3 regions of the Aneurinibacillus uraniidurans genome follow, and region 1 is predicted to be linked to each of the others. Evidence: riboswitches for the same ligand, from Rfam matches in the RefSeq annotation. Region 1 holds a riboswitch; each other region holds the start of a gene.
The links. Region 1 has a riboswitch for S-adenosylmethionine ahead of PO771_RS16665 (methionine ABC transporter ATP-binding protein). Riboswitches for the same ligand answer to the same signal wherever they lie in the genome.

Region 1 (10,513 bases):
GTCTTTATATAAATAAAAAACTAGTTATGGGAGGGTACATATTATATGAACGAGTTAGAGATTATTTTAGAGGCAATGCCCATCCTTTCAAAAATATTTTATGAAGCAGACATCATGATTGGGATTAGTGATAAGGAAAAGTACGTATACTACGCCAAGTCTCAGACGCTGGATGCGGGGGTACAACTTGGACAACCTATACTCGACTACGATGCGCTTGGTATGGCAAGAGATCAGCGGAAAGTTGTAACTATGGTTGCGCCTCCTGAGTATGGACATCCATTTCGAGGGGTTGGTCTCCCGCTTTTTGACAAGGATGAAGTAGTAGGTGTGATGGCAATGGGCATAAGTTTAGAGCGCGAATTTGCACTCGGTAGGATGGCGGAGACGCTTTCGGCATCTCTTGAACAAATCGCTGCAAGTGTAAACGAAGTGAATATAATGGCTCAGAAATTAGCTTCTACGCAAGAAATTATGAATACTACCGCAGAACAAACGAAAAAGCATACAGATGAGTCAGGAAGAATTGTCGATGTAATCCGTAACGTGTCAAAGCAGACCAATCTTCTCGGGTTAAATGCAGGTATTATTGCAGCTAAGGCACAGAACGAAGAAGGACGAAGCTTTCAAGTGGTAGCCAAAGAGATCCGCAACCTTTCTACGAATACAGGTGACGCGGTAAGTCAGATTGAAGACATTTTAGAACAGATGAAAAAACTATCGACTGAACTCCAGCAATTATCGCAAAGTATGACCCCGATTATTACATCGCAAGCTTCAGCTACAACAGAAATTAATAGTACGCTTGAGCAGTTAAATACGGTAGCTCAGCAAGTGGTCGAAACTGCAAAAAAGCTCTCCAAATAAAAACAAATACCCACTTGACATGTAGGAATAATTGAACTAAAATTCTAAATAACAAGGCAACACAAGGCAAATGAACGAACAAAACGGCATATTTTATATTCTCTTATCCAGAGAGGCAGAGGGACTGGCCCGATGAAGCCTCGGCAACCGTTGATGATTCAATTGGTGCCAATTCCAGCAGGACGCATGTCCGACAGATAAGAGGTCTTGCTTTTCCCCTTTTTGGACCTCTTATGTGCTTCGGGCAGGTAAGAGGTCATTTTTTGTTTGCTACTACCTAGAAAAGGGAGAGGGAGGCTATCATGATTGAAATCCAGCAGGTGACAAAAGAGTATAGAGGTAAGAAAAGTACAGTTAAAGGGGTCGACGATGTAACCCTTACAATCAAAAAAGGCGAAATTTTCGGGATTATTGGATATAGCGGTGCAGGGAAGAGTTCTCTTCTACGCTGCCTGAACATGCTGGAAACCCCAACGTCCGGCAAAATTTTGATCGATGGTGTCGACATTACGGAGCTGAAAGGGAAGGAATTACGACAGGAGCGTTTGAAAATCGGTATGATTTTTCAACACTTCCATCTGATCAGCTCTAAGACCGTTACGCAAAATGTGGCGTTTGCGCTTAAAGCTGCAGGGAAATCGAAAGAAGAAATTGAGAAACGTGTACCGGAATTGTTAGAACTTGTTGGGCTTGGAGACAAAGGGAATCATTATCCGGCACAGCTTTCCGGCGGTCAAAAACAGCGTGTTGGAATCGCCCGCGCATTGGCGAACAATCCGAAAGTATTGTTGTGCGATGAAGCGACATCAGCGCTTGATCCGAGCACAACGCGTTCGATTCTAGCCTTGCTTAAAGAAATCAACCGTACACTCGGGATTACAATCGTATTGATCACACACGAGATGGAAGTGGTCAAAGAGATCTGCCATCGCATTGCCGTCATGCAGAATGGAAAGGTGATTGAATCGGGCGAGGTGTATGAGTTGTTCGCTCGTCCGGTACAGCCGCTGACCCGTGATTTTATCGATACGGTTCTGCATTTTACCCTGCCGGAGAAACTGGTGGAAAACCGACAAGGAACGTTGGTTAAAATCAACTTCCAGGGCGAGATTGCGGAGAAGGCAGTCGTATCGGATGTGCTGAAAAAATTCAATGTAGAAGGCAATATCCTGCATGGCAAGATTGAATACATCCAGGATGAGCCGCTGGGGATTTTTATTATGGAACTGATTGGTGATTCGCAGGAGATCGCTCGTGCGATTGAACATATCCGGCAGCGTACAGCCGGACTGGAGGTGCTAGCAGATGCAGCTTAGTAATTTAATTGACTTGCTTCCGGAATTCGGAAAGGCATTTGGTGAGACGTTTTATATGATGGCCATATCCGTTGGTGTGGCATTTGTTGTGGGGATTCCACTAGGGGTATTGCTGTTTATCACGAGTAAGGGATTGTTTTTGCAAAATCGTTTTTTCAATGTAGTACTTGGTTCGCTCGCTAATATTATTCGTTCTGTACCGTATATCATTTTGCTTGTTGCACTTATTCCATTGACTAAGCTTCTGGCTGGTACGACAATTGGCCCGGGTGCAGCATCGGTATCACTGTCAGCAGCAGCGATTCCGTTCTTTGCCCGTCTTGTTGAGTCATCGCTTCGTGAAGTAGATAAAGGTGTAATTGAAGCAGCAATTGCTTCTGGTGCAAGTCCGTGGTTGATCATTCGTGAGGTATTGTTGCCGGAAGCACGTCCGAGTATTGTGCTTGCCCTGACGGTAACGATTATTAGCTTGCTTGGCTACACGGCAATGGCTGGTATTGTCGGCGGCGGTGGGATTGGTGATTTGGCGATTCGCTTTGGTTACTACCGATTCCAGACAGAAGTGATGGTTGCGACCGTAGCGATTCTCGTTATTTTGGTGCAGGTGATTCAGTTTACTGGTGACCGTGTAGCCCGTGCGATTGATAAACGATAAGATACAAGAGCCCCTCCGTAAAATATATTCGGGAGAGGCTCTTGTTGATCATGGTCAGTTTTATAGCTGTAGCTAAATCCTTCTAGCGTGATTCTAGTGGTAAAGATTGATGTATGCTCTTCCAATAAGGCGAGAGATGTTGTCTGCATGTTTTGATAGCATCTATCAATTCTGAGTTTACCGACCGTTTCGGAAAGCTGTGTGGGTCTTGAAAATCTACTTTGCAATATACATAAAGCACAGTTTTATTTAGAAGCAGAGTTTCTCTGCTTCTTTTTTTCTTTATGACGATAATACATAACCGCATATATCTTTTAATGTAAGCGTTTGCAAATTATTCAGAATAAATTTTATAATCTGCATAAAGAGGCAGTGGTATCAAGACATTTATTTGATCATTTGCATACGATACAGCAGGCTCGGCAGGTATACGGAATTCACATAAGGAGGCAGCATTATGTTGATTGAAAAAGATATGCGGGCTCGTGCGGCAGCGTTGACGGGTCGTCTAGAAGATGTTCGTATTCCGGAATTGTTTCAAGTGATTACACCAGATGGAGAGGTGCAGCAGGGGATTGAAAATAGAATCGATCCGGCTCTTATGGTACGCATGTATGAGCAGATGACACGAGCACGTGCATTTGATCGCAAGGCGGTCATTTTGCAGAGACAAGGTCGCATCGGGACATATGCGCCATTTGAAGGGCAGGAGGCAGCGCAGGTGGGGAGTGCGCTGGCACTCAAAGAAGGGGATTGGATGTTTCCGACGTATCGTGATCATGCGGCGATACTGACGCACGGGCAGACGCTTGAAAATTTGTTTTTGTACTGGATGGGTCGAATGGAAGGATGCATGTGTCCGGCTGGAAAGAACATCTTGCCGCCGTCTGTGCCGATTGCGACGCAGATGCTGCATGCGGCTGGTGCGGCCTGGGCGAATAAAATAAAAGGTGAGGGAGCAATCAGTATCGCGTATTTCGGAGACGGTGCCACGTCGGAAGGGGATTTTCATGAAGCACTAAATTTTGCGGGTGTCTATCAGCTTCCGGTTTTGTTTTTCTGTCAGAATAACGGGTATGCGATTAGTGTGCCGTTTCAACGGCAGTCTGCCTCGCGTACGATTGTCCAGCGTGCGGCAGCGTATGACATCCCGGGCATACGGGTGGACGGCAATGATATTTTTGCTGTATGGCTGGCGGTGAGAGAAGCGATCGAACGGGCGCAGGCAGGCAGGGGGCCGACACTTATCGAAGCGGTTACCTTTCGTTATGGCGCTCATACTACAGCGGATGATCCGAAGAAATATCGGGATCAGGAAGTACTAGCTAAAGAGTGGCGCGAACAGCGTGACCCGATTGAGCGGCTCCAGAAGTTTCTAATAAAGAAAGAATTATGGACGGAAGAGAAAGAACAGGTGCTTATGAACAAGCTTACGGACGAAATCGAAGCGGCATTCGCTAAAGTGGAAGCGTTACCAAAAACACGTCCAGTCGATATGTTTGATCACGTATATGCGGATGTACCGTGGCATATTACGGAACAGCGGCAAGAATTTCTCTCATTGCAGGATGAGGAGGGAGGACACGTATGAATCGAAAGTTCACCATGATCCAGGCCATTACTGAAGCGCTTGATCAGAAGCTGGCGGATGATCCGCGAGTTATGCTGCTTGGCGAGGACATCGGCGTAAACGGAGGCGTATTTCGGGCGACAGAAGGGCTGCTCTCGAAACATGGAGCGGAGCGAGTGGTCGATACGCCGCTTGCTGAATCTGGCATTATTGGGTCCGCGATTGGGCTTTCACTAAATGGTATGCTCCCGGTGGCAGAAATTCAATTTCTTAGTTTTATTTACCCGGCATTTGAGCAGGTCGTCTCACATGCGGCTCGTCTGCGTCATCGGACGCGAGGGCAATTCACGACACCGCTTGTGATTCGTACGCCATATGGTGCAGGGATTCGTGGACCGGAGTTGCATTCGGAGAGTGTGGAGACGTTTTTTGTGCATACACCGGGTTTAAAAGTAGTCGTACCTGCCACGCCGTATGATGCTAAAGGATTGCTGATCTCGGCGATTGAAGATCCGGACCCGGTATTGTTCCTTGAACCGACCCGGCTGTATCGTGCGTTCAAGGAAGAGGTACCGGAAGAGATGTATCGCGTTCCGATTGGCAAGGCCCGGATCGTGGAGGAAGGAAGTGACCTATCGATTTTTGCGTGGGGGAGTATGATGCGCACCGCCCAGCTGGCAGCGAAGCAGATCGCACAGGAGAAGGGATGGAGCTGTGAGATTATTGATCTTCGCTCCTTGTATCCGCTTGATCTGGATACGATTATTGCTTCAGTGAAGAAAACAGGACGTGCGCTAATCGTGCACGAAGCGCATAAAACAGCCGGACTTGGTGCTGAAATCACGTCGCTGATTAACGACGAGGCGCTCATTTATTTAAAAGCACCCGTAAAACGTATAACTGGATACGATGTGCCGGTTCCGTTTTTTACATTGGAAGATTCATATATGCCGACACCGGCACGCATTCGGCAGGGCATTATTGACACGATGCAATTTTAGTGGAGGAGGGTGAGGAGGACGCTATGGTAGAGTTTAAGCTTCCTGATGTGGGAGAGGGGATGCATGAGGGGGAAATTACCCGCTGGTTGATCGCAGAAGGCGATCATGTGGAGCAGGACCAGCCGGTAGTTGAAGTGCAGACTGATAAGGTAAATGCGGAGTTGTCTGCGCCGGTTAGTGGTGTGATTACGCAGCTGTTGTTTGCAGCAGGGGATACGGTACATGTCGGGCAGGTCATGTTTGTGATTGACGATGGGGTGGGAGAGAAAGTAGAAATGGAAACGGCTGCGATACAGTCAGAGGAAAGGGAAGTAGCTTCTTCGGTCTCCAACGTTGTTCTAGCAGTACCATCTGTTTCCGAGACTCACCGTGCACTGGCAACTCCATATGTGCGGCAGCTGGCACGCAGTCTGGGGATTGATCTGGAGCAAGTAGCAGGCAGCGGTCCGGCAGGTCGTGTACTTGAGGAGGATATACGCCGATTTGCAAAATCGGAGTCGATACAGGATAGGGAATCACAGGTGGTTGCTGTTACCACAGATCAGATGCCGCCTGAAGTAAAACAGCCTGTCATCGTTGCGCCGCACCTAGCAAGTAACCTGCCGCAAGAAGCGGAAGAGCGAATAAAACTTGCTGGCATCCGTAAAAAAATCGCTGAGCATATGGTAAAGTCCGTAACCATTATCCCGCATGTGACCCATTTTGATGATATGGAGATGGATGCGCTGATCGCACTTCGCAGCCGAATGAAGCTGCATGCTGAGGAGATAGGTGTGAAGCTGACGTATTTACCGTTTTTCATCAAGGCAACTGTTATTGCACTCAAACAATTCCGCATGTTTAATGCATCGGTTGATGACAGCACCGGCGAGATCGTTCTGAAAAACTACTATCATATCGGCGTGGCAGCAGACACCGAGCAGGGGCTGGTCGTGCCTGTCATCAAGCATGCAGATCGAAAATCGATTTTTGACATTGCCAGAGAAGTTGGGGAACTTGCGGAGAAAGCACGTACGGGCAAATTAACGCTGGCCGATATGAGCGGCGGTACATTTACGATCACAAGCGTTGGATCGGTTGGCGGTCAGCAGGCCACGCCGATCATCAATCACCCGGAAGCCGCGATTCTTGCTCTGCATAAAATAGAGCCGCGTGCCGTTGTACGAAGCCGTGAGATCGTCATTCGCGACATGATGAATGTGTCGCTATCGTTTGACCACAGGATTATTGATGGTGTGGCGTCTGTGCGATTTACAAACCGGATCAAGCAGTTGCTGGAAAATCCGGAACTTCTATTTATGGAGCTGGTATAGATGGTAGTCGGAGAAGTGGCGACAGAAACAGACGTGGTCGTGATTGGAGGTGGACCGGGTGGGTATGCGGCTGCCATCCGGCTCGGCCAGCTTGGCAAATCAGTTGTGCTTGTTGAAAAAGAAGAACTTGGCGGTGTTTGCTTGAATCGGGGCTGTATCCCATCAAAAGCACTCATTTATGCTGCCGGGGAATATGCGAAGCTATCTCGACTCACCGAGATCGGGATTACACTTCCACAGGGGGATGCACAGTTCTCGCTGACCGCCTGGCAGAAACATAAACAGAAGATCATTGAGCAGCTCAATCGCGGAGTGCGCCAGCTGTGTGAGAAAAATGGTGTGACTATTGCACATGGTCAGGCAGTGTTCCTGTCATCGGACCGTATTGGTGTGGAGACAGGTGGCGACTTTGAAACGTATCGCTTTGAACAGGCGATTATTGCCTCCGGGTCTAGGCCGATGATTCCCCCATTTCTGTCGATTGATGGGCAGTATATTCTTGATTCGACGAGTATACTGGCACTGACTGAGCTACCTGCAAGTCTGGCTATTATGGGTGGCGGTTATATCGGGATGGAACTTGGGATGGCGTTCGCCCGACTTGGCTGTCAGGTGACCATTGTGGAAGCGGCGGAAGAGGTACTGCCACAGGTGTCGGCCGTGCTCAAGAAGGATGTGTTACGTCATGCCAAGCAATGGGGGATGCGCATTTACACGGGAACACGGGTGGAGAACACTGTAATTGAAAACGGACGGGTACACCTGCATGTAAAGACTTCTACTGGTAGTGATACGATTGAAAGTGAAAAAGTGCTCGTCACAATCGGGCGTACACCATACACAGAAGGTCTCGGACTTGCACAGGCGGGAGTGCTGACGGATGAACGCGGCTATATTCCGGTAGATGAGCAGTGTCGGACAAACCGCCCACATATTTTTGCGATTGGGGATTGTACACCGGGCCCGGCGCTGGCGCATCGCGCATCCAAGCAGGGGATTGTGGCAGCGGAAGTAATTGGTGGGCTGCCGAGTGCGGTGGATTCTCCTTTTATTCCGTATGTGATTTTTACGGAGCCAGAGATCGCAGGAGTAGGTTTGACACGGGAAGAAGCCGAACAGCAGGGATATGCTGTGAAAGTGGGTCAGTTCCCGATACGTGCGAATGGACGTGCACTTGCGAGTGGAGAAGCCGACGGGATGGCCGAAGTGATTGTAGAGGCAGACAGTCATCTGCTGCTCGGTTTTCATATGGTTGGACCGGACGCATCGAACTTGATCGGGGAAGGAGTGCTGGCTTTGGAGATGGGAGCTCGGGTAGAAGATATCGCGCTGACTATGCACCCGCATCCGACAATCAGTGAGGTATGGCTCGAAGCGGCCTGTGCAGCACTCGGGCATGCGATTCATGTTGTGAATAAATAGGAAAATACACAGCGGGGACAGGGATGTTCCCGCTGTGTATTTGCAAGGAATAGGCGGTGGGCATACAATAATAAGAAAGAGGCATATAGAATAGGAGACTAACTCGTGATTACGACGCTTGCGATAACGACAACTGGAGAGTTGCTCGAAAATATTCCACTCTCGTGCCTGTCCGCTTCCGACATAGACTGGTACTGGGTTGATTTCAATGTGCCGACAGAAGACGAAGCAAAGCTGTTAGATACATACTTTCGTTTTCATCCGCTGGCGATTGAAGACTGTTTGCATTTCCTGCAGCGCCCCAAGCTCGATTATTATGAAAACTACTTGTTTTTCGTTCTTCATTCGCTGAATCAAACGACGCTTGATGTAGAAGAAGTCGATATGTTTGTCGGCCCGAACTTTCTCGTATCATTTCATTTGAAGCCGCTACATGAGCTTGATGAAGTACGGCGAAAGTTCCTTGCATCGACTTCGGGCCGTTCCAGTGGTCCGGTGTACATCGCCTATTTGCTGATTGATAAGCTGGTCGATTATTACTTTCCATCTGTGTACCGGATTGAAGATGCGCTGAGTGAGCTGGATACAGACGAGCGGCACATACCGGGGCGTAAGCTGATGGATGAAGTATTTGCGATTCGGGCTGATCTTCTGAAATTGCGGCGGACGGTTGGCTCGATGCGGGATTTGCTGTATCGTATATTGAATTCGGAGCGTTTAAAAGAGTTCAAAGAGCATCATCTGTACTTCACGGACATTTATGATCATCTGTTGCGGCTTGCAGAGATGATTGATTCAAGCCGGGAGATGACAGCAGATATGCGGGATAACTATATCTCGGTGAACTCTTATCGGATGAACAATGTGATGATGGTATTGACGATTATTTCGTCTATTTTTATTCCGTTGACGTTTATTGCGGGCGTGTATGGAATGAACTTTAAGAATATGCCTGAGCTGGATTGGAAGTATGGCTATTTTGCTGTATTGGCAGTAATGGCGATCATCGGGGGAAGTATGTTCCTCTGGTTCCGCCGTAAGGGATGGCTTGATATGCATAAATAGGTAGAACGCAAAAAAGCAGCCGCTGTATGGCTGCTTTTTTGTTGAAAATTTATTTGCGTAGACTGCCTAGTTCGGTCACGATTGCTTCCATTTCGCTAATACTAAACTGGCTGCGCGACATAACCATGTCATAAATGTCCTTGAGGTCTTCGTATTTACTGTCATCGAAGTGAGATGCTTTTACAGCGCTGGCATTTGCAATGCGTAGCTTATCCTTGATCGCTTCGATCATATATTCAATATTTTCAGGTGTGTTTTCTGTCAGGTTCATTCCGTTCATCCTTTCCTTCATGGCGTATTTCATCCATTGTAGCACGTTCTGTATCGTGTCTCTACTTGCGTTGCGCATTTGCAGCATAGCGAGAGTGGCAATCATGTGTACGCTCTGGCTATAATAGCGATAAGGAAAAATGCAGGACTTATGAGGAGGAAAAAAACAGCATGACAACAAATGCGATTTCTGCGCATGAATTTGCGGATTTGTATAAGCAAGGGGCACTAGACGAAAGTTATATTATGGATGTGCGCGAATCATACGAATGGGAAGTAGGGCATCTTAAGAAAGCAAATCATATGCCGATGAATACTGTACCTGAGCGTCTTGCGGAACTTGATCGGGAGCAGACGATTTTTGTCATGTGTGCGCATGGCGTTCGGAGCTGGCATGTGACGCAGTTCTTGTTGAATCAAGGGTTCGAGAAAATCGTGAATGTAGAAGGCGGGATGGCGGAAGTCGCGTTTTATATTGAAGAGTAAAGAGAAAGAAAGGACGGCGGAGATTGTGCGGGATTTTGCCAGACCAACGATTGTGGTAAGCAAATGTCTGGAGTTTGACGCTTGTCGATATAATGGGCAGATGATTCCGGATGAATTTGTCAGCAAGTTACAGGAACATGTCGATTTTATTCCGGTTTGCCCGGAGATCGCGATCGAGCTGGGGACGCCGCGCGAAACCATTCGTGTGGTACTGAGCGGAGAGGATCGCCGTCTGATACAGCCGACAAGTGGCCGAGATGTAACAGATGAGATGGGGCAGTTTGCTGATCAATTTCTCGCATCTTTGTCGGATGTGGATGGATTTATTTTGAAGAATCGTTCCCCTTCGTGTGGGATAAAAGATGTGAAAGTATACAGTGCCGGCGAGCGTCCAGCTGTTTTACATAAAAGCAGTGGATTATTTGGAGGCGCAATCACAGATCGGTTTCCGCGTGCTGCGATTGAGGATGAAGGACGACTGAAAAACTTTAAGATTCGCGAGCATTTTCTGACGAAGCTGTACACGCTGTCAACCTTTCGTGCCATCA
Region 2 (10,513 bases), 1.5 Mb from region 1:
CTGCGTATTATGCGAGGATGCTTGATTATATCGGGGAACAGGGGTATGACATAAGCGGAGACTCTGTGGAAAGAACGATTATTGATCAGTTTATCTCCCGACATAAAGAGGACTATCTCACAGAGATACAAATTCCGGTAAAGAAGTTGACTCTCCAGCAACTGGAGGGTTCAAGATAAGCATAGAAACTGTTTCTATGCTTATTTTTTTATGGAGAAAAGGAGAGACATATATATGAATTATGGAGAATCGACGCTTTCAACCCCTGCCAGGTCACGCAGGCTATGGATGGCGATTATACTTGGGGCGTTATCAGCATTTGGTCCGCTGTCCCTTGATATGTATTTACCGGCCTTACCTGTATTGGCTGAAGATTTGCACACCAGTGCCTCGCTTACGCAGCTTAGTCTGACATTTTGTTTGCTCGGTCTGGCACTTGGGCAGCTGCTTGCAGGCCCCATCAGCGATGTACGCGGGCGGCGTGGGCCGCTGCTGATCGGGGTGATGGTCTATGCCGTTTCGTCGTTGTTGTGCGCCTTTGCCCCTTCCATCTGGGCGCTTATTGCGCTCCGGTTTATTCAGGGATTAGCGGGAGCGGCTGGCATTGTCATATCCCGTGCCATGGTACGGGATATGTACTCAGGAACTGAGCTGACGAAATTCTTTTCCCTGTTGATGCTTGTGAACGGAGCAGCCCCTATTCTTGCGCCGATTGTAGGCGGACAGCTCTTGCGGATGACCTCATGGACAGGTGTATTTATTGTGCTCAGTATAATCGGCATCGCCCTGCTGCTTGCCGTTTACGTGAGTGTACCGGAAACATTGGCCGTTTCACATCGCTCGAGGGGTGGGCTGATGAATACGCTATCTACCTTCCGGAATCTGCTGCGTGACCGTATGTTTATGGGCTACGCATTATCACAGGGGCTTGTCGTCGCTGCGATGTTTGCCTATATATCCGGCTCACCGTTTGTTTTGCAAAACATTTATGGTGCCTCCCCGCAGCTATTCAGCCTGTTTTTTGCGATCAATGGTCTTGGGATTATTATCGCTACGCAAATTACCGGAAAGCTTGCAGGCCGTATAAGCGAAACGAAGCTGTTTGTTAGCGGGCTCTGGCTCGCCTGCCTTGGGGGCACGATTCTGCTAAGTATGATTCTCATTGGAGCAGGGCTGCTCGCGATTTTGCTGCCGTTGTTTGTCGTTGTCTCAAGCGTCGGGATTGTAACGACAGTCGGCTTTTCATTGGCTATGCAAAATCAACAGCAGGCAGCAGGCAGCGCCTCGGCATTACTCGGTGTTCTTTCCTTTATCTTCGGTGGGCTGGTCGCTCCACTTGTCGGGATCGGTGGAAGTCACACCGCGATTCCAATGGGGATGGTCATTGCCATCACTGATATCGGTGCAATTGTATGTTATGCGATTCTTATTTGGCGAAGGTAAATACGAACCGTTTCTACGTGTATGTAGGAACGGTTTTTTTATATATGGGTGTAAATCACTGTATTGGTTCATACTAACAGCATATATGAATGGATAAATGGAGCGGAATGGCAGGTGAGATACCGGTGTTGACAGAGGATTTGCAGACGAATACGCAAACCTTACAAAATATGCTGGGCAAAAACCCGGACGTTGTGCTGCGTCGGCTGATCATTCATGATGCAGCCAAAGAAGCGGCGATGATCTACATTGAAGGATTAGTGGATAAGCGAGAAATCCATGAACAAATTCTCATGCCTCTGATGAAACCAGGTACGGAAAACACGGAAGGAAACATGGAGAATAAGCAGGTCAAACAGTGGCTCATAACCGAGGCCATTCCGGTATCGACCGTTCAGCCTGTACAGCGGGTAGAAGAGTGTATGCAGGCGATTTTTGTCGGGAATACGGTTTTACTTGTTCAGGGAATTGCAGAAGCCTTTGTGATAGGAACAAGCAACTGGGAAACCAGGCCGAGTGAAGAGCCGATAACAGAAGCGTTAATACGTGGTCCGAGAGAAGGGTTCGTAGAGTCTATTCATAAAAATACGGCCATTATTCGTCGGAAAATTAAAGACCAGAATCTTGTTTTTCTCCCTTATAAAGTGGGACGGCGTTCGCAAAAAGATCTGTATGTTGTCTACATAAAGGAAATTGCGAATCAAGCATTAGTAGACGATGTGAAAAGTCGAGTCGAACGCATTGATATCGATGCGGTGGAGGAATCAGGGTATGTAGAACAATTAATTGAAGAGAATTATTTATCCCCTTTCCCCCAAACACAAAATACGGAGCGGCCGGATCGAGTTGTACAGGCTTTGCTGGAGGGGCGTGTTGCCATTTTGCTGGATGGAACACCGTTCGTTCTGCTGGCCCCTGTCACCTTCCCGATGCTGATGAGTTCACCGGAAGATTATTATGAACGGTGGATTCCCGGCTCGCTCATTCGTCTGTTACGTTATATAGCTGTTTTTATTTCTTTATTTCTGCCTGCTCTGTATATTTCCTTTATCTCATACAATCACGGAATGATTCCAACGAAGCTGGCGATTTCGATTTCGGCATCGAGAGAGGGTGTTCCGTTCCCTTCGATTGTGGAAGCGTTCATCATGGAAGTGACCGTAGAGATCCTGCGCGAAGCAGGGATTCGTCTTCCTAAAACGATAGGTCAGGCGGTTGGAATTGTAGGGGCGCTCGTTATCGGACAAGCGGCGGTAGAAGCTGGAATTGTCAGCCCGATCACGGTCATCGTTGTATCCTTAACGGCCATTTCCTCCTTTTCGTTTCCACAGTATGGTGCGGCGATTGCCATTCGAATCATGCGATTTAGCATGATGATAGCCGCTTCATTTTTAGGGTTGTTTGGGGTGATTTTGATGTCGATCTTTCTCATCGCACATCTTGTAAAACTAAAAAGCTTTGGTGTTTCATATCTGGCGCCGTTTGCCCCTATCTATCTTCGTGATTGGAAAGACGGACTGTTACGGCTACCGTTTTTCACATTACGAAAACGCACCCGGATTACAAAACCAAAAGATTCAACCAGACGGTAGAGGTAGGAGATATGTATGAACCCGAGAGAACAAATTACGTCAAAACAGGTAACGCTGAGCATCTTTCAGTATTTAGTTGGTTCCGGGATTCTGTCCCTTCCCCGGGCTGCAACGGAAGCGACTCGTAATCATGATGCCTGGATCAGTGTACTTGTTGCGGGGATTTTGATAATGGGAATTGTGTATGTTGTAACGAAAGTGAGCATGATGTTCCCGGAACGAACGTTCTTTCAGTACAGCCAGGAGATATTCGGAAAGTGGATCGGCAGACTGTTGAGTCTGGTGTTGTCAGGCTATTTTTTAGTTCAGGCCGCATACCAGTCACGAATTATGGCAGAGGTAATTCATATGCATTTGCTGACCAGGACACCCAAGATTGTGCTTATGATTTTATTTATGGCGGTTGGCACGTATCTCGTAGTCGGGGGAGTCAATGCTCTTGCCCGTTTTTGTGAGTTTGTATCTCCGATTACACTTTTGCTTGTTTTGGTCATACTTCTGCTTGCTTTAAGTAACGTCGAGATCGACAATTTACGTCCTGTGCTAGTCGATGGAGTGATGCCAGTTGTCAAAGGGATAATGTCTGTAGCTTTGCCATATACAGGTGCAGAAAGCGTGTTCATTTTATATGCATTTATGAAGAAATCGGATCATGCGGTTCGATCGACGGTATCAGGGATTGGGATTGCAACCGTGATGTATACACTAGTTACCATGGTTACCATAAGTACACTTACGGCGGCAGAAACGCAGACACTGCTTCTTCCTGTAATGGATATGGCAAAAGAGATTTCATTTCCGGGCGGTTTTTTCGAGAGATTTGAACTGTTTCTGCTCGTATTCTGGGTTTTGTTTATGTACACCACGTACACATATAGTCAATATTTTGCCAGCCTTGGGTTGAGTCAATTGTTCAATAAGAAGCTTACGCCGTTTGTTTATGCAGTGCTTCCCTTGATTTATGGAATAGCCGTGTACCCACCAGATATAAATGCAGCATATGAGATGGGGCGGGGAATGGCTTTGTTCGGCATAGGACTTGCTATACTATTGCCACTCCTTGTATGGATATGTGCAAAAATAAGGAAGGTAAAATATGCGCCACAGACATGAAAAACGTTGGGCTTTTCTTTTTGTATGGGTACTCGTGATTACAGGGTGCTGGGATCGGACTGAAATTGAAGACATCGGAATTGTAACCGGAATTGCCATTGACCAGCCGGAGAAAAAGGATAAACAGGGGAAGGACAGTAAAAAATTTGATCTTACCCATAACATTGTCATTCCGCAGGCGTCCGCAGGAAAATCCGCCGGTTCGAAAAAGGCGTATGCAAACGTTACAACGAAAACAGAAAGTGTATTCGAGGGCATCAGGCACGTATCTACCATTACAGGGAATTCTCCATCGTATGAATACTTGAAGGTGCTGGCAATTAGTGAGGAAATAGCTCGTACCTATAACTTGCAGGAACTGTTGAATTTCTTTTTGCGCAATACAGAAGCGCGCCGGACGGTTAAGGTAGTCATTGTACAAGGAAAAGCAAAAAATGTATTAAACAAGCGCCCCATTATTGAAAATAATCCTGCCGTGAATTTATCCGATATTGTGGAAAATAGTAAAAAAGTGATACAGATTACACCTGAAGTAACTCTGGGAGACGTTTCTAAGCAATTAACAAGCAAGAGAAACCTGGTCATTCCAAGAGTAATGGTCGTAAAAGACAAAGCACAAATGAGCGGCGCTGCTGTTATAAAGGGAAAAAATGCCAAAATGATCGGGACATTGACCCCGGAAGAGGTAGGGGGATTAAATTTGTTGCGAGGAGAAGTGAAAAATGGAGTCGTTAAGGGCAAAATGGCAAAGGGGAAGTTCATTGTATTTGAAGTCGATCGTATTCAACATCAAATAAAATCAGAAGTAAAGAAAGAAAAGGTTGGCTTTACGTTACAGATTAACGTAAAGGGAAAGCTGCGTGAAGATAATGTGATGGCAGAGGATGACTTTGACGAAAAGTTTTTGCACGAGGCAGAACGAGTCATACAGAATCAACTAGAAAAGCTGACGCAACGAACATTACGTAAAACTCAGAAGGAATTAAAAGTGGATGTAATCGGATGTGGAAAAAAGCTTGGGATCCAGGACCATCAAGTATGGAAAGAATATGAGCAAAACTGGGACGAAGCATTCAGCCGTATGCCTGTAAAAGTCAACATTCAAGTAACCATTACCGAATTCGGCACAAAAGGCAGAGAACGAATCAAAAAGTAAACGGAAAATATATTTCACGTATTATCAGAAAAATGGTATAACTATAAATGAAAAACAATTCGTACATTTGATGTTGAAATCGAATAGCAGAGGAGAATGGTAGCATGAGTAGTCAGTTTACGGTTGAAAAAACACAACATCCAAAAACAAAGCCTGACCAGCAACATTTAGGCTTCGGAAAATATTTTACCGATCATATGTTTTTGCTGAACTATACAGCAGGTAAGGGCTGGCATGATGCTCGCATTGTTCCCTATGCGCCGCTATGTCTTGATCCGGCTGCCATGGTATTTCATTATGGACAGGCTGTATTCGAAGGTCTTAAAGCATATAAAACAGAAGACGGTCGGGTGCTGTTATTTAGACCGGATCAAAATCTGGAGCGTTTAAATATCTCGAATGAGCGGTTGAGCATTCCGCAAATCGATGAAGCGCTTGTACTCGAAGGAATTAAGGAGTTAGTCCGAACAGACGCGGATTGGATTCCAACAGCGGAAGGCACATCTCTTTACATCCGTCCATTTATTATTGCAACGGATGCTGCATTAGGTGTACATCCTTCCCCGCAGTATTTGCTGGCTGTAATTTTATCTCCAGTTGGAGCGTACTATCCGGAAGGGCTTAAGCCGGTCAAAATTAACGTCGAAAGTGAATATGTTCGTGCGGTACGTGGGGGAACAGGTGTGGCTAAAACAGCTGGAAACTATGCGGCAAGTCTGCGTGCGCAGGAAGAAGCAGAAAAACAGGGCTATGCGCAAGTATTATGGCTCGATGGTGTCGAGAAAAAGTATGTCGAAGAAGTCGGCAGTATGAACGTATTCTTCAAAATCAATGGGGAAGTTGTAACACCTGCGTTGAACGGAAGTATTTTGAGCGGGGTTACAAGACGATCTATTATCCAGATTTTACAGGACAAAAACATTCCAATCGTGGAACGAAGAGTTTCGATCGAAGAACTGTATGAGGCATCTATGAATGGAACCCTGGAAGAAGCATTCGGAACGGGGACGGCAGCGGTTATTTCGCCAGTCGGAGAATTAAACTGGGAAGATAAAAAGATCATCATTAACAAAGGTGAGATTGGTCCGGTGTCCCAGGAATTGTATGATACATTAACAGGGATTCAGAACGGAAAAGTAAAGGATACATTCGGCTGGACATTTGAAGTATAAAAAGTAAATAGGTTTGATTGTGACAGGAGTGTATGAGGCGTCAGAGAGACGACTTCATGCACTCTTTTCTTTTTGGTGAACTTCAACACATGTTTCGGAACTAGCCGGATTTTCTCGAAAACTGGAAGGGCAGGTTCAAAATTTTACGGTGTAACGAAACTCTGCCATAAGACGAACGTAAAATTAATCATCCCGTCTGAAATGCCTGTGGTATAATCAGGTGGGAAAACCAATCTATATTTGACATGGGGAGGAGTGGATAGAAGTGCGAAAGTTGGCTTTAACAGTGCTTTTCTTTCTTCTATCAACCGCAACCGCCTTTGCGGATGCCGCACCAGGCGACACAATTGTAACATACGGACAGAACTTGTCGTCAGCGCAAAAACAACAGATCAAAGGACGCTTCAATCCACCGAAGGAAGCGCAAGAAATTACCGTTACGAATGCTGAAGAGCATAAATATCTCGATGGACTATTGCCGAAGAACGTAATTGGCACCCGGGCCATTTCGTCTACGATGATTCAACTGGCAGAACCGGGTCAGGGGATTAAAGTTGAGACGAATAACATTACGGGCATCAGCAAAGCGATGTATGAGAATGCACTGGCAACAGCGGGTGTGAAAGATGCCAATGTAAAAGTCGATGCACCGTTCCCGGTATCAGGTACAGCAGGCTTAACCGGCGTCATGAAGGCGTATGAACAAGTAACGGGTACAAAAATCGACGAAAATCAGAAAAAAGTTGCCAGTGAAGAAATGGTAACGACATCGAAAATTGCCGAGCAGATTGGTGATAAGGAAAAAGCAGCCGAGCTTCTGACGCGTCTGAAAGCAGAGTTAGCCAAACAGACCGGCAAAATGAGCGACGATCAGCTGCGCCAGATGATCAACAATGTGGCACAGCAGATGGGGCTTACACTAAGTGATCAGGAAATTGATTCGCTTGTGAGTATTTTGCGCAAAATCCAGAATTTAAACATCGACTGGAGCAAGACGCTTGACCAGATCTCAAGCTATAAAGGACAAGTGCAGGATTTTCTGAATAGCAATCCGGAAGCGAAGTCGTTTGTTCAGGAGATTTTGCAGTTCCTTAAGCACTTAATTGATAAGATGCTGAGCTGGTTTGCATAATTACAGGTTGACAGGGGAGAAATATCCAAGTAAGATATGTGATAATTAAATGAATAGTACAAAAGAACAACAACTCTTATCGAGAGAGACGGAGGGACATGGCCCGATGAAGTCTCAGCAACCACAGGTTTTCCTGTACGGTGCTAATTCCATCAAAGCTTTGTACATAAGCTTTGGAAGATGAGAGGAGGATATTCGGATACCCGACCCTCTTCTTAGGAAGAGGGTCTTTTTTATAGAAACTGGAGGGGGAAATATGAAAAACATACGCATTGCTTTACTTGGACTTGGAACAGTAGGATCGGGAGTGGTGACGATTTTACAAACGCACGCCGAGCGGCTTCGCAAGCAGACCGGTGTAGCATTTGAGATAGCAAGCATTTTGGTGCGTGATACTGCGCGCCCGCGTAAGGTGGAAGTGGAACGCAGTTTGCTTACAGATAATATCGCTCGCGTTTGGGCGAGTGAGCCGGATGTTGTCGTTGATGCGATGGGGGGCCTTGTGCCAACGCTTAGTTACATGGAAGAGGCAATTGCACGTGGCTGTCATGTCATATCTGCAAATAAAGAACTGCTGGCGATACACGGGGCCTGGCTGCATACGCTGGCACAAGAGCAAGGGGTCGGCTTGTTATACGAAGCAAGTGTAGGTGGAGGGATTCCGATTCTGAATACATTAGCCCAGCTATTGAATGTAAATCGGATTACGCGTGTGGCGGGTATTTTGAACGGTACGACGAATTATATTCTGACGCGTATGGAAGAAGAAGGATTGCCATATGAAGCGGTGCTTGCTGAGGCACAGGAGCTTGGTTTTGCAGAAGCGGACCCGACCGCCGATGTAGAAGGATATGATGCATTTCATAAAATCCGGATTGTAGCTCGTCTCTGTTTTGGTGAAGAGATAGACGAGAAAGCAAGTTTGCGGGATGGGATCACTAGTGTTACAGCGGAAGAGATTGAGTTATTTGGTCATCTGGGCTTACGGGTAAAGCTGCTCGCCACAGCCGAGCGGGTCGGTGCGAGCTTGCGTGTACAGGTAGCACCAACGCTTGTGCCGCATTCGCATGCATTAGCGCAAGTGAAAAATGAATACAACGGTGTGTTTGTTACAGGGGATGTGGTAGGAGATTTATTCTTTACAGGTAAAGGAGCAGGCATGCTGCCGACAGGAAGTGCGATTGTGGAAGATATTGTACATGCGGTGCGCGGTACGACATTTATTCCAGAAACAGCGGCTGTTGCGCTTGCAGCGGAAGAAATCGTAGAAAAAACAGGGGTGGAAGCAGCCTTTTTTACTTTGAAGCCGAAAGATGAGCGGGGGGAATTTAGCCTGCTGTCGTTTTTGTCGGGTGAGGCCGGTGTGCTGCATCGGGTAGAGACGGTGAAACGAAATGGACAGACACATGTAGCAGCGCTTCTTAGCTCGCATGATCGAGCTGTAATTAACGCATTTGCATACCACATAGGGGCAGTCGTTCGCTTTCGGGAACTGCTAGCAGAGCCAGAAGTCGTGCTGAGTCCAGTGACCATTAATTAGAAGCAAATTGGACAAGAAAAATGTAATTTTTCATCATATAATGGATGGAGGTAGGAATCAACAGCGTTTTAATGAGATTAAATAAGGTTCTCTCTCAAATCCTCCTTTTTTCTATATCATAGACGATTGGAGAATAGATCTAACATTTCGTTATAATAATAAAAAGGCAGGAAAAAACGAATGGGAGAGATTTGTATGGCTCAACGTGTAGCCACTGAATACAAGAAGCTTGTTCTCGAACTGAGTGCACTGCAATTACAATTGTTTATCGAAATGTTTGACCGCGCGGAGTTCAGTACGCAAGTTCGCGTCTTCGATAATGGAGAAACGGAAGTTGTGCTACTGGATAAAGGGATGGAGCTTCCGCTGTCGTTTAAGCGGATGGGGCATGATACGTATACATGCGAAGGTCAGTGTAAAATTTACGATGCGAAGCTGGCCAATCAGATGCGAATGGCAGTACGCAAGTTTAAAGGATGCGGGATTGTTCACCGGCTGTATCCGACATATACGATGGTATATGAATATGCGGGCGGCCATGTGATGAAAATTGTGGAACAAAAGGATGGACAGGAAAGGCTTGTTTTTGAATATAAAGATACGCTTGGTGACATGCAGCGTTTATTTGAAGCGTGCGGCGTAGAGGATGCGATTGACTGGACTAAGCTGCACATTGACCAGTTGCTAGATTTGCGTAATCAGCGTATTACGCAGGGGCTTTCAACAAAAGGTGTTGACCGCCAGCTGGCAGAGCTGTCCAAACAGTTGTTTATGATGGAAGCATAGGCGGTTTTTTCCGAGAAAATAGTTGCAAAATAGAGGGAATCGTGGTATCTTCATCTTTGTGATTACATTAGGAACCAGGATTCACTCAAGGAAGTTTCTCCTCGATATATAGTGAATGACGTAGGTCCTAGCGAGAATGTATACAAATATATTTGCTAGGAGGGGGGACCGGAAGATGGAATATTCTACTTTCGGAAGACATGTAGCGATTGATACTTGGGGTGTCGATTTTGAGAAATTAAACAGTGCTGAATTTCTGCAGCGTCATATGGTAGAGGCGGCAGAAGCATGCGGTGCAACAGTGCTGTCCGTTCAGGCTCAGCAGTTTGAACCGCAGGGAGCAACTGTACTGGTTATGTTATCAGAGAGTCACATCTCGATTCATACATACCCGGAGAAAGGGTTTGCTGCACTTGACTGCTATACATGTGGTGAGACAGTTGATCCGGAACTTGCAATTGAGTACATGGTGAACATTCTCCAGCCGGAGAAGATGTATGCTCGTAAGCTCATTCGCGGTATGGGTGAGATGGACGTTGTACAATCTGACGTGATGAAAGTAAAACAAAACGCGTAACT
Region 3 (10,513 bases), 300 kb from region 1:
TCTACATTATCGGCGAGCTCTTCCAAATAGCTATCCAGATTCTCAACAGTATGACGGCGAATACGCGAGGCCAATTCGCGCCATTCTTCGACATTCCCCAGCTCGTCTGCCGCTTTAAAACGTCCTCCACGCAGCCGATCCTGTGTAAACGGGGTAGCTTTTTGCAACTGCTCGTCTAGCAATGCTTTTTTCACACGCCCGACAAATGGGAGAGACTGTGCGCTCATTTTGCTCCCCCCTTCGCCAATACTTCTGCGACATGCATAACTTTCACCGATTTACCAGTACGCTGCAAACGACCACCAATATTCATCAGGCAGCCCATGTCCGAGCCAATCAATAACTCAGCACCTGTTTCTTCGATATGCTGAACTTTCTCATCAACCATCGCTTCGGATATCTCGCTCATCTTCGCGGAGAATGTCCCACCGAATCCACAGCAATCCTGGCAGTACGGCAATTCTTCCATATGCAACCCCTTCATGCCAGCAAGCAGCTTACCCGGCTCTTCTTTTACACCAAGGGAACGGCTCATATGACAGGAATGATGATACGTTGCATGCGCCGGAAGTTCCCCTTCCAGCTTCTCTAAACCCATCACTTTTACAATAAATTCAGAAAATTCATATGTTTTAGCTGCTAATTCAACAGCTTCCTGATGCCAGGTCGGATCATCTTTTAACAACTCTGGATACTCCCGACGGATCATCGTGACACAAGAGCCTGATGGTGCTACTACATATTCACTTTCCCGAAAAGCCGTGATCATCTGCCGAGCCGCTTTGGCTGCATCTTTCTGGTATCCACTATTATAAGCAGGCTGTCCGCAGCACGTCTGCGCCGCCGGAAAATCCACTTCCACCCCAAGCCGCTCCAACACTTCTACTACACTTTGCCCTACCTGTGGGAAAAAAACATCAGACAGGCATGTGATAAACAATGAAACTCTCACATTTCCACCTCTTTAGTATTGCAATTCTGTTATCATTTCTTTTCACTCTAACACGCTTGTTAACTGTTAACAATAGAAGAGCAGGATTTTATAAAAAATATTCAGAAAAGGCGTGAAAAAAATGCTTTAATCCATTACTATAGAACATAAGTAAAGAAAGAATGAAAGCGGGGACGTGTCAATGGAGAACGAGAAGATTATGATTTTAATGCCGCTAAGTGGAAAGATTCTCTGGGAGATGTATGGGGAATCATTTGGGTATTTTCAAAAACCGCCTTCTCTACACGTACCGCTCGAAGAACACGAAGTTCACACCGACTGGATTCAAGAAATTGAACGCGGCGTCATTTATCTACAGAGATAAACATATAAGCCACCGATTGTCCAAGACGGACACTCGGTGGCTTTTTCTGTGGAAATAAATGAGGGAGTCTTGCGGTTGATTATGAACGCAGCTTAATCGTGCAATTCCCCCATACCTCTTCACCATATACGAGTTCAAGGCTATCGCCGTCCGCAACTGGACCAACGCCTGCTGGTGTCCCCGTATAAATCACATCGCCTTTGCCAAGGCCAAAATGCTCGGCTGTGAATACGACAATCGTTGGGATGTCAAACAGCATGTCCTGAATGTTTCCATCCTGAACCGTTTCTCCATTTTTGCGAAGGGAGAAATTTTGCGCCGCACACGCTTCTACACTCTCGAACGGGCGGAATTTCGTCAGCAATGCCGCATTCGGAAATCCTTTCGCCCGCAGCCACGGATGACTTTTTTTCTTCAGATCACTCTGCACATCACGAAGGGTAAAATCGATCCCTAACGCAATCTGATCAATGACATCTTCCATCCGCATCCCCTGCTCATATGAGCGGGCAATATGCAGCACAAGCTCAGCTTCATGATGCACTTCTCCTCGGTTTCCAGGAAGATTAACCTCCTGTCCATTCGCTTCTACAAGTGAATGAGTTGGCTTTCCGAACAGGAACGGCATAGTTGGCACGGCATTGCCGAGTTCTTCTGCATGCAGGCGATAATTACGCCCCACACAATATATGTTGCGAATCGTTTCAATCATCATGCTTCCTTCTTTCTTCCTTAAGATTAAATACTTTTGATCATGCCACCGTCTACAAGTATCGAACTGCCGGTCACATATGTATTTGCCCCAGATAACAAGAATGCAACCACACGTGCGAATTCTTCCGGTTGTCCGTAACGACCAAGCGGAATATTTGCTTCCATCTGCTGCTGAATCTCTTCGCGAGACACACCCTGCCGCTGTGCATTCATCTCATCTAGATAAATAAGACGATCAGTCGCAATTCGTCCTGGTGCTACCGTATTGACGAGAACATTATACGGTGCTAATTCCACCGACAGTGTCTTTGATAATCCTACGATGCCCGTGCGGAATGTATTGGACAGCACAAGCCCTGGAATGGGTTGTTTAATAGAAGAAGAGGCAATATTGACGATATGGCCGCCCCCCTGCTTAAGATCAGGTATCACTTCACGAATGACACGAATATAACTTAACAGTGTCAGCTCAAATGCTTTTATCCAATCCTCATCCGTAAACTGTTCAAACGTACCGCTTGGAGGCCCACCCGCATTGTTGACTAAAATCTCAATGCGGCCAAACGTATCACGCACCGCCTGAACAAGTGCTTGAATCTCTTCTACTTTCGTAATATCAGCACGGCAGTAAGCCGCTTTACCAGCACCAAGTGCATTCAATTCATCTGCTACCTGCTTTAATTTTTCTTCATCGCGGCTCGTCAGCATAACGTTTGCGCCTTCTTTAACGAGCTGCTCGGCTATCGCCCGCCCCAATCCCTGGCTAGAAGCGATAACAAGCGCTGTTTTTCCGGTAAGATTCAGATCCATTCGGTTCCTCTCCCTGCTGTCAGTATTTTCACTCTCTTCCGATTGTACGGGATGAACTGCTATCGGTCAAACCAAGCTGGACGCAGGAAAGGCGAACAAGCAGGTGAGAATACTCTCGCTACTTGTTCGCCTATAAGCCAGACTTCGTATCGATTTATGCCTGTATCTCCTCTTTCACTTCTCCTTCTAATACAAACTTCTGGATTTTTCCGCTTGCCGTCTTCGGTAATTCATCTACAAAGCGATATTCACGTGGGCGCTTGTACGACGCAAGCTTTCCGCCATCCAGCAGGAACGTATTCAGATCGGCTTCTGTGAGATTACTTCCTTTGGCGGCTACAATGTATGCCAAAACAATCTGTCCCCATTTCGGGTCTGGCTTGCCAATTACAGCGGCTTCCTTCACACCTGTATGTTCCACCAGACGGTCTTCTACTTCACGTGGATAGATATTTTCTGCACCCGAGATAATCATATGATTCATCCGATCACGAATCCAGATGTATCCATCCTCGTCATATTCGCCAAGATCTCCTGTATGATACCAACCGTACGCAAGCGCCTTTTCTGTTGCTTCCGGTCGATTGTAATACCCATTCATCATGCACGGGCCTTTGACGAGAATCTCACCGACTTCCCCCACTTCACAACGGTCAGCCGGATTCGTTGGCTCCCCATCCTCTTGAACACGGGCAATTACGACTTCATGCGTTAAGCTTGCCTTTCCAGCTGCCCCGGCTCTTGTAAGCTGTTCGTCTGGATGCAGCACGGCCATACACGGTCCCATCTCTGTTGTACCGAATATTTGCACCAGGTCTGCACCGATTTTTTGATCGAACTCATGAATTAAGACAGGTGCCATCGATGCTCCGCCGTATTCCACCAGGCGAAGCGATGACAGGTTGTATTGTTCAATATTCTCAACGTGCAAAACCATTGTGATCATCGTAGGTGCTGCAAACATATGCGTCACTTGTTCACGCTCAATGATCGCCAGCACTTCTGTCGCATCAAAATGGTGCAGCAATACGTTCGTCGCTCCGACTTGAACACGCGGTAAGAATGATGTATGCAGTTCTGCTGTATGATTCAGCGGTGCTGCCGAAAGCCCAATGTCATTCTTGGTTAGCCCCATGCACTGCATCATCATAAAATTATGGTGGATCTTGCTGCGGTGCGTGTGAAGTACGCCTTTCGGACGGCCAGTTGTACCACTTGTATACATCATGATGCAGTAATCAGTCTCAGCAACAGTCACTTCCGGCTTCTCTACTGATTCTGCATCGAGAAGTTGATAGAAGTCCAGAGCACCTGCTGGCACGGATGAATCTACATAAATCCAGTGCAGCACTGGTGTTCCGATTTGACGTGCCTGTTCTACGATCTGTGACCCCATCTCTTCATACAACACCACTTTAGCGTTCGCATCCTGCAGAATGTATTGTAGTTCATGTGAAGCTAAGCGATAATTAATCGGGTTAAAAATCGCCCCGATTTTCGCTACAGCAAACATCGCGATGACATATTCACTTGTATTGTAGAGGAATGACGATACAACGTCCCCTTTTTCTACACCCAGGCGCTGTAGCGCCCGGGTAAATTGATTCACTTTATTGTCAAGTTCGCGATACGTAAAGTGATGCTGTTTTACTCCGTATTCATACACAAGAGCAAGCTTCTCCGGATAATTCCGAGCTGACCACTCTACTATACTTCCGATTGTCGTACTCACAGCAACGCCCTCCATATTTTACCGATTATTTCAAATATTCAGGTTTTTGGAACCCTTGAAAATCCTTCTCTACAACCGCTTTAAATTCTGGTGATTTGTATGCTTCGATGATATCTTTTGTAATTTGGATATCTTTGTCTGCTGTTTTTACAGCTACAATGTTCATGTATTTTTCCGGAAGCTGCTCTAATTGCAATGCTTCTGTTAATTTAAGTCCAGATGCAATGGCGAAGTTACCATTTACGAATGCATAGTCTGCATCAGCAAGAGAACGCGGAAGCTGCGCAGCTTCAAGCGGCTTCAGTTGAATATTTTTCACGTATTGTGTCACGTCTTTTTCTGATGCTTTTGTCGGGTCAATGCCTGCTTTTAGTTTAATCCAGCCAAACTTCTCCAGCATTCCAAGTGCACGTGCCTGGTTAGTCGGGTCATTTGGCAGCGTTACCGTCGCGCCAGCTGGTACTTCATCAAGCGATTTGTGCTTGTTAGAATATACGCCAAGCGGTGCCGTTGGAACTTGCAGCACATTCGTAATTTGGAGATTATGATCCTTCGCAAATTTATTCAGATACACAACATGCTGGAATACGTTCGCATTCAGCGATCCTTCTGCTAATGCATTATTCGGCTGCACATAATCATTGAACTCTACTACTTTTACGGTATAGCCTTTCTTCTCAAGAATCGGCTGAATCCCTTTTTTAATTTGATCACTATACGGACCGGCTGTTGCACCAATCGTGATTTCTTTTGTTCCTGTCTGTCCAGAGGAAGCAGCCTTATCTCCACCACCGCATGCAGCAAGCAATCCTGCTAGAATAACGAATACCCATGTTAAAATAAATGATTTTACTTTCATCTGTATGTCCCCCTTTTTTTATAAATGACATGCATCAAAATCATAATTCTGTTATCTCCCTAGCTTGCCTATTCCCCCCTTGCAAATAAAAACGACCTCTTACCAAAGTAAGAGGTCGACGACAGACGTTTAGAAGCTCCGCCGGACCTCTTATCTCTCAGCGTCATTACGCTGCTGGAATTGGCACCGTTTGAACCATATAGTTCAAGGTTGCCGAGGCTTCATAGGGCCAGTCCCTCCGCCTCTCTGGATAAGAGTCCGAAACTATTTAATTTTCTTGCTGTTATGGTTATTCTACCACATTAAACCACAAAGTCAACTAGGAATTATAAGTTATTTATCTGTTTTAAATTGCTGCATCGCTTCCTCAAGTTCAACTGCCATTCGACTTAACGCTACAGAAGCCGCAGCAATCTGATCAATGGAGGAAATTTGTTCTTGTGCATACCCGGCTACATCACGCGATTTCTCGGCAGACTTTTTCGAAACACCAAGTATCTCCTGCCCAGACCTCAGGATGTTTTCAGAACGGACTGCCATTTCTTCAGACGAGACAGAAATCTGACTACTTTTCTCAGAAATAGACTCTACCGAATTCATGATACTTTGAAAAATGAGCCCTGCTTCATCAACGGCCCGGATCCCTGTGTCAACTTCCTTCGTTCCTTTATCCATCGATTGTACAGCTCGCAATGTCTCTCCTTGAATCTCCTGAATCACCTGGGCAATCTGATCAGCAGACTGCTTGGACTGCTCGGCCAGCTTACGTACCTCATCTGCTACCACTGCGAATCCCTTGCCTTGTTCACCAGCTCGTGCCGCCTCGATTGCCGCATTCAACGCTAGCAAATTTGTCTGTTCAGCAATCGATGTAATCACGCCAATGATCCCACCAATCTCCTGCGAACGTTCTCCAAGTAACCTCACTACACCTGCTGCTTCTTCCACCGATGTACCAATCGTATTCATCTGCTGTACCGCCTGCTGAATGGTTTGGTTTCCTTTGTCGGCTTCTACAGCTGTCCGCTGTACCGCTTCTGTCACAACCGAAGATGACGAAGCAATCTGCTTGGCACCATTCGTCATATATTCCATTGTTTGTGCTGTCCTCGTGATGCCCTCCATTTCTTGCTGGGCACCAACAGCCACTTCCTGGGTAGCCACTGTAATTTGATTCAATGTACTACCGGCATGCGCTACGCCTGCTGCCAGCTCCTGCGAAGACGATGCAACCTGCTTGGCTGTCTGATTGACCTGGTGAATGAGGTGACGCAAGTTTGCTAACATACCGTTCACAGCATGAGATAAGTGACCGATCTCATCTTCTGTATCCACTGGAAGCTCTTCTGCCCGCAGGTCCCCGGAGGAAATCTGCTCTGCAACCGATGCAATATCACGAATTCTCCGCACTGGGCGCAATAAGGAGATATATACAAAGAGTGCAATCGCCAACAGCGTAACCAGTCCTGAAACTACAACTTTTACAAGCAGCGAAGTAAGTGGGCTTATAAATTCATCTAACGGCACTTCAAGCGCCATCATCCAACTTGTTCCAGGCACTTGATGATAAAACACCATATAATCGCGCCCATTTTTCGTAAACTCTTTCATTCCTTCTTTCGTTTTAAGCATCTCAGCTGCGAGTCCTGTGCTATCCTTCAGTACATTTTCTTTTAGGATCTTGTTTTTATCTGGATGATGAATAACTAGGCCATCTGACTGAAACACGTATACTTGATCAGATTGTCCGACTTTAAAATTCGTAGCCTGCCGGAATACTTCTCCGATCGGAGACGCTCCACTGACCAGACCTTTCACGTTATTATTCATATCCCGCACAGGTGCCTCGAAAGAAATAATCAAATTACCATTCTCTTTAGCAGGAAATGGATTCGAGACAATCGGCTTACCTGCCATAACATCTGGAAATGTCGGTTCGCTTCCAATCTGAATCACTAGATTTTTATCAATAATAAGATTTCCCTTTGTGTCTCCTATACTGAGGGATGCATACGTTCCATTCATACGTGCTTTTTCCCGCTCAAAATAGGCTAAAATTTGATCCGTTGTACCAGTTCGGACAAGATCTGTGTTCGCCATTACAATAATCTCGGACAAGCGTGTGTTTAACCACGTTTCTAGTTGTGTCGCATGAATGCGAACTTGCGAACTCGCATTATTCTGTAAGGAGGTCTGAATGATTTGTTTGGCAGAAATATAATTGATCGTCCCCATTACGGTAAGCGCCATCCCCGTCAAAATCAAAATAATCAATAAAATTTTGACAATAAAAGATTTTCCCTCTCTCATAGCATCCCAACCCTTCTATATGCTTTTAATTGATAAGCATGCTTACCACGATTATAAGTACGTATCGAGCATCGTTCCGCTAGTAAATGCTTGTGTATACATCATGTTGGAAACTGTGTGGTAGTATCTAGATGGTTGTTGATTTAATAAAGAAGAAGTAAAAATAGCAGGTATAGATAGTAGCAATCCAGAGGCGGGGACATATTTTATTGCTTGAATCTGTTCCGATATGGTAGATGCAATTCCACCACTCCCACTAATCACTGATTGGACACGAACAGCGTCGTTCGTGAGAGCCTTGTTAAGTTTTTGCGAGTCAATCTCAAGTACTCCGTCTGCTTGAACCGAAATTCCAACGTTCTGTAGGACTTCCGAATCGAATAATAGACTGCGAGACATGTTGTGTACAGTCTGCTGTGGCAGCCCGTCTTTCTCATCCTGTACAGTACGCAGCATATCATTATACGCAGCAGCAAAATCTCCAATGGCCTGATAGATTTCTCGATGATCCTGCTTACTGTATATACCGTCTAGATTCGACTCAAGAAGCACTTCCGCTGCTTTGCTCGCTTCTGCTATACTGCGGTGTACTTCCACAGCCGCTGCTGTTCCACTGCGAACGATACCAGACAAATTGCTCTGGGGCGGAAAGGATATCGTAGGCATCGTACTTCCTACCCGGCGTGTTTGTGGTTTCGGCCATGCAGCAGGCTTGTTGTACCATTCTGTATAGTGCTGGATTTGCGAAATCACTTCAATCACTCCTCTCCTACCATAGAAGTATTTTACAACATGTGGATCACGATGCACACTATGCAATCTAACTTTATTCCTGCAAAAAACTGCCCAGATGGACAGCTTGCTACGCAAAAGTAACCACAAAATAACCATAACAGGCAGCATTCACCAAAAATGTTACAACAGCCGCCAGCCACAAACCCTGCATCGTTCGAACTTTGCCTTTGGTATTAAAATAAAGGGCTGCCGGTATGATATACACCAGTTGGACAAGACCAATCGCAAAAATGGGGATACCACCAAACAGTAAAATCGATGAACCACCTGCCACGCTCACGTGCAGCCCAATTGCAAGAAAAATTCCAAGCGCCACACTCCCTTTATCCTCCTCATTTTGATACTCTTCCATCATCCCTCTCCTTTCTAGCCCCGCTGAATTTCCATCTGCTCCCGCATCTCTTGCAGCTGCTCTTCTTTATCATCGCGATAGAACATGTTATACGTGTCAAACGGAATAATACGTCCGTCCGGATGCACGATATGCACACACGACTTTTTGACAGAGCGCACATCAAAATTATATGGATCAAGAAACTGCATAATGAGCACGCGAAATACATGATCGTATCCAAGCGACTTCGGCAGCATCACTTTCGGCAAACAGCACAATAATTCTTTGAGCGACGAAAACGAAGACGCCGGTGAATGATTAAGCGAGAACAACTGAAACACTTTTGCTTTCAGTGTTTCATCCTGTTCAAAAACAATCGTATTCCGTCCCCCTTCAAGCAAAATCTCTGGGTCGATCATGCCGGTCAGCGGCGTTACCTGCTCTCCCATCTTGAGCGCGTAGCCCATCGCCAGGCAGTCCGGGTGACACGGAACCGGAATAATATCTTCTTCGTTAAAAACACCTGACTGGTCAATAATCATCCGGCGCACTTCTCCAAGTGTCAGACGGTCCTGTACTGGGTCGAACTGTTCGAGGCGACCTGCAATCTGAATCGGCTGGAATGTTACGCCCCGTACTGCTCGCTGCTTCAAGCCGTATTGAATAATCTCGCCTACTTCGTGATCATTGAGTCCTTTTTTCAGCGTCACCACAAGTGTCGTCGAAATATTGAACTCATTCAGGTGTTCAATTGCTTTCTTGCGAATATCTCGCAAGTCCGCACCGCGCAGCTCCATCAGCGTATTTTTCTCAAAACTATCAAACTGCAAGTACAACTCAAATCCTGGCAAATATGATGAAAGACGACGCACAAACTCCCGGTCCTGTGCAATGCGAATACCGTTCGTGTTAACCATCAGATGACGAATTGGTTTTGTTTTGGCAAGGTCCAAAATCTCAAAAAACTGCGGATGCAGCGTCGGTTCCCCACCGCTAATCTGGACAATATCGGGTGTCCCTTCATTCCGCACAACACAATCCAGCATATACTCGATCTCATCAAGTGAACGCCATGTCTGACGCGCAGGGGACGCTTCCGCATAGCAAATTGGGCACTGCAAATTGCATGCATCGGTTACTTCTACAATCGTCAGACAGCTGTGCTGTTCATGGTCAGGACAAAGCCCGCAATCATACGGACAGCCATACTTCACCGGCGTGTTCCACACAAGCGGCATTTCGGATGGCTTACTGAATTCCCGGCACTGCTTGTAATAAGCAGCATCGTTAGAGATCAGTACTTTCTCCATGCCGTGCTTGAAGCATCGCTTCACCATATAAACACAATCGTTTTCAATGATGATTTTCGCTTCGATTTTCGTATAACAGGTGGAGCAGATACTGTTGGTCAGCTCATAAAATAAATACGGTCTATTATTCGGCATATGGAATAACCTCGCTTTTTCTTTGAACTATATGGCGTGCAATGAGGCGGCCGTAATAAAGAAGACCAGCCAGCGCTGCGATCTGAATGTTATTGAATCCCCCATATGGATGAGGAGTTGGCTTAATAAAGTCGATGCCAAAGCGAAACAGCAGGTAGCCCACCATAAAAAACTGAAACCCGCTTCCTTCCCACAGCG

Region 2: linked by a shared signal. The riboswitch ahead of PO771_RS09275 (homoserine dehydrogenase) and the one ahead of PO771_RS16665 (methionine ABC transporter ATP-binding protein) in region 1 are both predicted to bind S-adenosylmethionine.
Region 3: linked by a shared signal. The riboswitch ahead of PO771_RS15165 (MetQ/NlpA family ABC transporter substrate-binding protein) and the one ahead of PO771_RS16665 (methionine ABC transporter ATP-binding protein) in region 1 are both predicted to bind S-adenosylmethionine.

The regions. Positions count from the first base shown of each region.
Region 1 is NZ_CP116902.1:3,320,635-3,331,147, reverse strand. It holds gene PO771_RS16670 (methyl-accepting chemotaxis protein) at 46-867, shown strand; SAM riboswitch class I at 968-1,071, shown strand; gene PO771_RS16665 (methionine ABC transporter ATP-binding protein) at 1,170-2,183, shown strand; gene PO771_RS16660 (methionine ABC transporter permease) at 2,173-2,838, shown strand; gene pdhA (pyruvate dehydrogenase (acetyl-transferring) E1 component subunit alpha) at 3,296-4,429, shown strand; gene PO771_RS16650 (alpha-ketoacid dehydrogenase subunit beta) at 4,426-5,409, shown strand; gene PO771_RS16645 (dihydrolipoamide acetyltransferase family protein) at 5,433-6,722, shown strand; gene lpdA (dihydrolipoyl dehydrogenase) at 6,723-8,144, shown strand; gene corA (magnesium/cobalt transporter CorA) at 8,250-9,209, shown strand; gene PO771_RS16630 (DUF1128 domain-containing protein) at 9,259-9,480, opposite strand; gene PO771_RS16625 (rhodanese-like domain-containing protein) at 9,651-9,965, shown strand; gene PO771_RS16620 (YbgA family protein) at 9,991-10,513, shown strand, end outside.
Region 2 is NZ_CP116902.1:1,839,778-1,850,290, forward strand. It holds gene PO771_RS09240 (MerR family transcriptional regulator) at 1-179, shown strand, start outside; gene PO771_RS09245 (multidrug effflux MFS transporter) at 235-1,443, shown strand; gene PO771_RS09250 (spore germination protein) at 1,569-3,035, shown strand; gene PO771_RS09255 (GerAB/ArcD/ProY family transporter) at 3,051-4,148, shown strand; gene PO771_RS09260 (Ger(x)C family spore germination protein) at 4,132-5,304, shown strand; gene PO771_RS09265 (branched-chain amino acid aminotransferase) at 5,409-6,476, shown strand; gene PO771_RS09270 (DUF1002 domain-containing protein) at 6,742-7,608, shown strand; SAM riboswitch class I at 7,682-7,795, shown strand; gene PO771_RS09275 (homoserine dehydrogenase) at 7,865-9,148, shown strand; gene PO771_RS09280 (non-ribosomal peptide synthetase module) at 9,344-9,934, shown strand; gene speD (adenosylmethionine decarboxylase) at 10,110-10,511, shown strand.
Region 3 is NZ_CP116902.1:3,025,400-3,035,912, forward strand. It holds gene PO771_RS15135 (LutB/LldF family L-lactate oxidation iron-sulfur protein) at 1-227, opposite strand, end outside; gene PO771_RS15140 ((Fe-S)-binding protein) at 224-952, opposite strand; gene PO771_RS15145 (hypothetical protein) at 1,134-1,316, shown strand; gene PO771_RS15150 (fumarylacetoacetate hydrolase family protein) at 1,396-2,025, opposite strand; gene PO771_RS15155 (SDR family oxidoreductase) at 2,055-2,840, opposite strand; gene PO771_RS15160 (long-chain-fatty-acid--CoA ligase) at 2,995-4,572, opposite strand; gene PO771_RS15165 (MetQ/NlpA family ABC transporter substrate-binding protein) at 4,598-5,431, opposite strand; SAM riboswitch class I at 5,579-5,688, opposite strand; gene PO771_RS15170 (methyl-accepting chemotaxis protein) at 5,765-7,741, opposite strand; gene fliD (flagellar filament capping protein FliD) at 7,793-8,494, opposite strand; gene PO771_RS15180 (hypothetical protein) at 8,604-8,888, opposite strand; gene PO771_RS15185 (radical SAM protein) at 8,903-10,315, opposite strand; gene PO771_RS15190 (prolipoprotein diacylglyceryl transferase) at 10,305-10,513, opposite strand, start outside.